3 regions of the Limnomicrobium aquaticum genome follow, and region 1 is predicted to be linked to each of the others. Evidence: predicted binding sites of a transcription regulator. Region 1 holds the regulator's gene; each other region holds the start of a gene.
What was found. Region 1 encodes PhoB, which activates phosphate uptake and scavenging genes when phosphate is short. Its sites were predicted from a motif close to TGTCATNNANCTGTCAT; they were not measured.
Positions count from the first base shown of each region.

Region 2: the regulator PhoB is predicted to act here: its motif matches at 1,035-1,051, upstream of ABID16_RS14840 (YdcH family protein).
Region 3: the regulator PhoB is predicted to act here: its motif matches at 1,070-1,086, upstream of ABID16_RS19010 (NAD-glutamate dehydrogenase).

Region 1 is NZ_JBEPMB010000002.1:309,896-312,159, forward strand. It holds gene ABID16_RS10115 (CsbD family protein) at 84-275, opposite strand; gene phoB (phosphate regulon transcriptional regulator PhoB) at 438-1,121, opposite strand; gene phoU (phosphate signaling complex protein PhoU) at 1,137-1,847, opposite strand; gene phoR (phosphate regulon sensor histidine kinase PhoR) at 2,049-2,264, opposite strand, start outside.
Region 2 is NZ_JBEPMB010000004.1:273,386-275,649, reverse strand. It holds gene ABID16_RS14855 (5-(carboxyamino)imidazole ribonucleotide synthase) at 1-199, opposite strand, end outside; gene purE (5-(carboxyamino)imidazole ribonucleotide mutase) at 199-699, opposite strand; gene ABID16_RS14845 (YdcH family protein) at 713-916, opposite strand; gene ABID16_RS14840 (YdcH family protein) at 1,129-1,302, shown strand; gene ABID16_RS14835 (ArsR/SmtB family transcription factor) at 1,489-1,749, opposite strand; gene ABID16_RS14830 (thiamine phosphate synthase) at 2,046-2,264, shown strand, end outside.
Region 3 is NZ_JBEPMB010000007.1:186,585-188,848, reverse strand. It holds gene ABID16_RS19010 (NAD-glutamate dehydrogenase) at 1-967, opposite strand, end outside; gene pdxY (pyridoxal kinase) at 1,224-2,132, shown strand; gene ABID16_RS19000 (carbonic anhydrase) at 2,238-2,264, shown strand, end outside.

The DNA of each region.
Region 1 (2,264 bases):
ATGAAACGGGCCCCGAAAGGGGCCCGCTGCGTTTTGGGGGAGGGGGTGGGAACCGGGAGGGAATTCGGTACCGATCCGAGGGATCAGAGACGATCAGTCACGTTCTTAATGGCGTCCTTGGCATTGCCCTTGGCGGTCTGGACCTTGCCCTTGACCTCCTGCGCGGCGCCCTTGGCGCGCATTTCGTCGTCGCCGACAGCCTTACCTACGGCCTGCTTGGCCTTGCCGGCGAGTTCGTTGGCCTTGCCGGAAATCTTGTCAGTCGTGCTGCTCATGAGCGTTTCTCCTTGTATCGGAACAAACACATTCCGTTTGCGTCGGGAGAACGTCTGAACCCGGATCGGGTTCCCGCCACATCGAAAAATAGCGATGTGAAATGCACGAAACAAAGCAAGGCCGCGGCTCATCAAGCCGCGGCCTTGCTTCAAAATAACGTCTCAGCCTTCCATCGAATAGCCCGCACCGCGAACGGTGCGGATGACGTCCGGCATGTTGGAGAAGTTCAGCGCCTTGCGCAGACGGCCGATATGGACGTCAACCGTGCGTTCATCGACATAGATGTCGTGACCCCAGACGCCGTCCAGAAGCTGCGAGCGCGAGAAGACGCGGCCGGGTGACGACATGAAGAATTCCAGCAGGCGGAATTCCGTCGGACCGAGACGAACTTCGCGCGAGCGGCGATGAACGCGATGGCTGTCCCGATCCAGTTCGATATCGCCGCATTTCAACTGCGAGGAAACGACTTCCGGCTTGGCGCGGCGAAGCATCGCCTTGACACGGGCCATCAGCTCCGGCGTGGAAAAGGGCTTCACAACATAGTCGTCAGCCCCGGTCGAGAGACCGCGAATTCGCTCACTTTCCTCGCCGCGCGCCGTCAGCATGATGATCGGCAGCCGCTCGGTCGTCGGTCTGGCGCGCAGGCGCCGGCAAAGTTCGATACCCGGCACGCCCGGCAGCATCCAGTCGAGGATAACGAGATCCGGCACCTGCTCCTGCAAGCGGATATCCGCCTCGTCGCCGCGCAGGATCGTCTCGACCTCGTAGCCTTCGGCTTCCAGATTATAACGGAGGAGGACGCTCAGCGCCTCCTCGTCTTCGACCACCGTGATTTTCGGCTGCATGACGTTCTACCGCTTTCAGCCCTGAACCGTCATCGTGGCGGTGTTGTCGTCCTTTGGGCGCTCGCCGTCGGGCTGTGTGCCGGTCGTCATGTAGTAGATCGTCTCGGCAATGTTCGTGGCATGGTCTCCGATGCGCTCGATGTTCTTGGCGCAGAAGAGAAGATGCGTGCAGGATGTGATGTTGCGCGGATCTTCCATCATGTAGGTCAGAAGCTCGCGGAAGAGCGACGTGTACATTGCGTCGATTTCCTCGTCGCGGTCGCGGATCGACTGCGCCTTCTCGGCCGAGCGCGTCGTGTAGACGTCGAGAACGTCCTTGAGCTGGGCAAGAGCCAGTTCGGAAAGGTGTTCCATGCCGCGGGCCAGCGCGCGCGGAACGCCGCTCTGCTGGACGGCGATGACGCGCTTGGCCGTGTTCTTGCCGAGGTCGCCGACGCGTTCCAGGTCGGAGGCGATGCGGATCGAGCCCATGATTTCGCGCAGGTCGTTGGCGACCGGCTGGCGGCGGGCAATCGTCAGGATCGCCTTGTCAGTGATTTCGCGCTCGGCGGCGTCGAGAATGGCGTCGTCGGAGATCACGCGCTGCGCCAGCGCCGCATCGGCGTTGACCAGTGCGCGAACGGCATCCGCTGCCATCTGCTCGGCCATGCCGCCCATTTCCGCGATCCGGCGGCTGAGAAAACGCAGTTCCTCGTCATAGGCGGTCATAATGTGGGATTGGGTCATGTCGGGCCTCTTCGATCAGCCGTTGCGCGTTCATGCTCGGCCGCACCATGACAATGGCGCGACGCATTCAGTCTGGATGCGCTTTCCTAGCGCCACCCGCCAATGCTTTTATGACACTTTGGCAAAAGATTTGTGACAAATTATACGACTGAATTCACTCGTTTATTTTAAACGTGTGGAGGGCAATGATCATACCTGTCGTCAAAATCTGACCGTGAATACCGATCCCTTGCCCATTTCCGACTTCACGATGAGGCGGGCGCGATGCCGTGTCAGGATATGCTTGACGATGGCAAGCCCCAGCCCGGTTCCTTTTTTGGAACGGCTGGCTTCGACGTTCACACGGTAAAAACGCTCGGTGAGGCGCGGAATATGCTCCTCTGCAATGCCCGGTCCGAAATCGCGGATCGAGACTTC
Region 2 (2,264 bases), on a different contig from region 1:
TATCGCAGGCATCCGCCAGTTCGGCCAGCGCATGCGGATTGTCATAAGCCCCGACGATCTGCCGGTTGGCGACCTGCGCGGCCGGGCAATCGGGCTGCGGTTCCAGAATGACGGTCCTGAAATTGAGGCGGGCGGCGGCCATGGCCAGCATGCGGCCGAGCTGACCGCCGCCGATGATGCCGATCGTCTTCATAGGCATTAGCTATTATCCACAGGGTAGTCTGCGACCGAGGCAGTTTGTCTGGCGCGGTAGTCGTCGAGCTTCAGCGCGATATCCTCATCCATCAGCGCCAGCACGGCTGCAGCAAGCAGCGCAGCATTGACCGCACCGGCCCTACCGATAGCCAGCGTGCCCACGGGAATGCCTGCCGGCATCTGCACGATGGACAGAAGACTGTCCTGACCCGACAGCGCCTTGGACTGAACAGGAACGCCAAAAACCGGGAGCGGCGTCATGGCAGCGGCCATGCCCGGCAGATGGGCAGCGCCACCGGCACCGGCGATGATGACCTTGAAGCCCTCTTCGCGCGCGCCCTTGGCGAAGGACACAAGCCGATCCGGCGTCCGATGTGCCGAAATGATCCGGGATTCGTAGGGGATTCCAAGCATGTCGAGCGTATCGGCAGCATTCTTCATGGTCTCCCAGTCAGACTGGCTGCCCATAATGATGGCGACAGGCGGTGGGCCGGCATAGGTCATGTCGTGCTCCATCTCAGGCGATGATGTCCGGGATGATCTGGTCCTCGATCTTGGTCAGCGTGTCCTTGATCGCCAGCTTTTTCTTTTTCATGCGCTGCACGCGAAGCGCGTCGCAGCCAACTTTGATCATGGCATTGATCGCGGCGTCGTAATCTTCATGCTCCTGCCTGAGCTTCGCGGCCGACATCCGCAGTTCTGCCTGATCCTGGTCTGCCATCCCCATTCCCCGTTCTGTAGCGCCTTAACATCATACACAAATTTTGCGCCCGCCGCTCCTATCACAAAAAATGCGTTTACGGGAAGTTATCCCTCGCCACGATTTCGCCTTCGACAAGATTACAATTCTGTGACACACTTTCGGGTGTTACGGCTTGGGGTACCCTGAGGCGATACAGGGTGCGGGCCACTAGGGAAGGAAGGACGTGCCGCATGAACATCGAGGCTCATCTTGCAACGCTTACCAAGAGACACGGAGATCTTGAGGAGGAACTCCACTCAGCGATGAACCAGCCCTCAACAGATGCCACGAAGATCCGGGAAATCAAGCGGCGCAAGTTGCGCATTAAGGATGAAATCGAGCGTATTCGCTCATCCGTTCATTGACACAAGCATTCATCCTTCGCCTGAAAGGCGAATAGAACCGAAACAGAGGCCGGCATGAAAGTCATGCAGTGAGACCGGCCTCTGAAAGCAAACGCCATCGGAACCCTGAAAATGCCTTGTGGCATAGCGGTTCCGGTGGCTTTATTTTTGATGTGTATGATCGTTCGCCACAACCGTCCTGCCGCTTCACGCCCAGAACTGATCGAGCCACAGATTGAGCTTGTTGAACCCTTGCGCGTTGATCGAATAGATCCGCTTGGTTCCCTTCGCCGTCACTTTCACGAGATCGCTGTCGAGCAACGCCTTGAGGTGCTGGGAAACAGCCGGCCGGCTGATGGGCAAGCCTTCCGCCAGTTCGTTGACCGTGCGCGGGGTTCGGCGCAGCTCTTCAAGCAGGTAGCGCCTGTTCGGATCGGAAATCGCTGAAAATGCATCGGGCTTCGACATGCGCGGACCCTAAAATAAAGCTGACCAACGGGCAAGTGACTTTGTGCAGTGCAAACAAATAAAGTGACACGTTTAGAGAGACTTGCATCTTTCTTAGTCCGCACGCTCACTTCGTGAGCAGTTGCAGTATAAGCTTGAGTCGTCGCGCGACGCAATGAGCCCTTTGCGACCGAAGCGAAGCTTGTATATGAGATCATCGAGGACGTGCCGCGAGGCGGGGCCCCACGGCCCGCAGTCTTGCCACGAAACATCCCGATGCCCGCGAGGGCCGGACGCCCAAAGGATTGCGCTACACCATGTCGAATATCAGATATCGCTGCCGCCTCGTGCTGATTGCGCCGGACATTGAAAATGCAGCCGAGCGGGCACGCATTGTCGGCGATGCGCTGAAGGGGGGCGACGTCGCAACCGTCATCGTACCGGGATACGGCCGTTCGGACGACGAGTTCCAGCAACACGCCGAAGTTCTGGTGCCGGTCATCCAGGCAGCAGGTGCTGCGGCCCTCATCTTGAAC
Region 3 (2,264 bases), on a different contig from region 1:
TAAAGAGGCCGACGATGCGCAGTTCGCCAATGACATCGCCATGCTTGTCGAAGCGCTTGATGCCGACATAGTCCATATAGGCGCGACGGTGGATGACCGACTTCACATTCGCCTTGGTGACGATCAGATAGTCCGGGCCTTCGAGGAATTCGATGATTTCCGGTGTCGTGGTGACTGCGTCCTTGCCGAGGCGCAGAACGCGCACGTCCGGATCGGAAAGAATGCCGAGGCCGGCGCCCTTGCCGCGTTCGACGGTCGCGTCGGCACCCTTGCCGGAATAGGTGTATTCACGCATGCCGAGGAAGGTGAAATTGTCGGCGCGGAGCCAGTCGAGGAAGGCGAGCGATTCTTCCTTTTCGCGGCGTTTGCCGTCCTGTGCGCGAATGCCGGCGACCGCGTGATCGAGCGTGGCGACCATGTCGCGCCAATCGCGCACCGACAGGTGAACCTGTTCGAGAACGTATTCTATGCGTTTGACAAGTGCCTTTGCCGCGTCCGGTGCGACGCGCGTCAGATGGATCTGCATGTGGCTGACGCGGCTTTCTGGATCGCTGCCGTCGTCACTGACGTGAAGGCGGGGCTCCTTGCCTTCTTCCACGATCAGGATTGGGTGGACCACCATGAAGATATCGCGATGCGTGCTGGTCAGTTCGCCCATGACGGAATCGAACAGGAACGGCATGTTGCGATCGGTGATGGAAAGCACCGAGCAGGCGATACCCTCGGGCGCGATGGCGTCGACGGTCGCAACTGACACGCGTGCGCTCTTGCGGTCCCAACCAGCAATTTCGGCCGCCGCATGCGCGCTGCCGGCCACCAGCATTTCGGCGCTATAGGCTTCGATATCATCCGCGCTTGCGCGGCCGTAGAGCAGTAACGGGTCGATGATGGCGGCCTTGGCAGACTTCGCGGTCTTGCGGGCCGCCTCCAGAACCTTGTCGCGTTTGGGGTTGCTGCGGCCTGCCATGAAACGTCCTCCCGGTGATTTGCGCGGAACAATATCAGAAATCCTGGATTTTTTGAGCTGAATGTGAAAATCGCTCAAATTTGTAATTTTCAGACGGTTTTTACTCCAATTTCATGACATTTCTGGCGATTCCGCTGTCGTTTTCAGCATTTTTGCGTTCGGTCCCGCACTTTTTGCCGGATTTGCAATAAAGTGGAAACGTTGACATGAGACGTCAGGCGGGTGAACACAAAAGCCCTGAAGCAGAGGTGCGCGTTTGGACCAGCAGAAGACAATCCTGTCGATTTCGAGCCATGTCATGCGCGGCGGCGTGGGCAATCGGGCTGGTGTTTTCGCGCTGGAATCGCGCGGGCACGCGGTCTGGTCTGTCCCCACCGTCATTCTGCCCTGGCACCCTGGCCACGGACGCTCGACACGCATCGCGGTGGAGACGACGGCTTTTGCAAGCGCGCTTGCGGATCTGAAAGGATCGAAGTGGCGGGGCGAGGTTCGCGCCGCCATGACCGGCTATTTTGCCGATGCGGGGCAGGTGCATGCTGCGGCCGAACTCATTCGTGCGTTGAAGGCGGACGATCCGTCGTTTCTCTATCTCTGCGATCCAGTGATTGGCGACGCGGGCGGACTTTACGTTGCCGGGCCTGTTGCTGCCGCCATTCGTGACGAGTTGATGCCGCTGGCCGATCTCGCGACGCCCAACCGCTTCGAGCTTGGCTGGCTGGCTGATGCTTCGGTTGATGACAATGCGGGCATTGTGGCAGCCGCGCGGCGCACCGGCATTGCCCGTGTTGTGTCCACGTCGGCGCACGCCATGATGAAGGGTGCGATCGCCAATCTCCTCATTGACGGCGACAGGCAGGTGCTGGCCGAGCATCAGGCGCTGGAACACGCGCCCAATGGGCTGGGCGATCTGTTTTCTGCACTTCTCCTGTCGCATGTTGTCGAAGGCCGATCGGCGGAAGAGGCGCTTCGCCTGTCCACCTCCAGCGTCTTCGAGATTGCCGCGCGCTCGATCCGTGCCGGTGCCGATGAACTTCTGCTGCAAGTCGAGGCAGCGTCACTCAAGACGCCAATGGCAAGCGTTGCCATCCGGCATCTGGTGAGCCCTTCCTCTGGCCGCAAGCGCGCTGCCGTGATAGCCCCGCTCGATAACGAGCCCGCGCCTTGATTGACGTTTGCTGCAGATGCTAAGGAAGACTGGCTTCAGTCCAGCAAAGGCGGGTCCCCCTTGGCGCAGTTTCCTGACGAACTTCTGAACGGCTATCGCAACTTCATGAACGGCCGCTATGTCGAAGAGAGC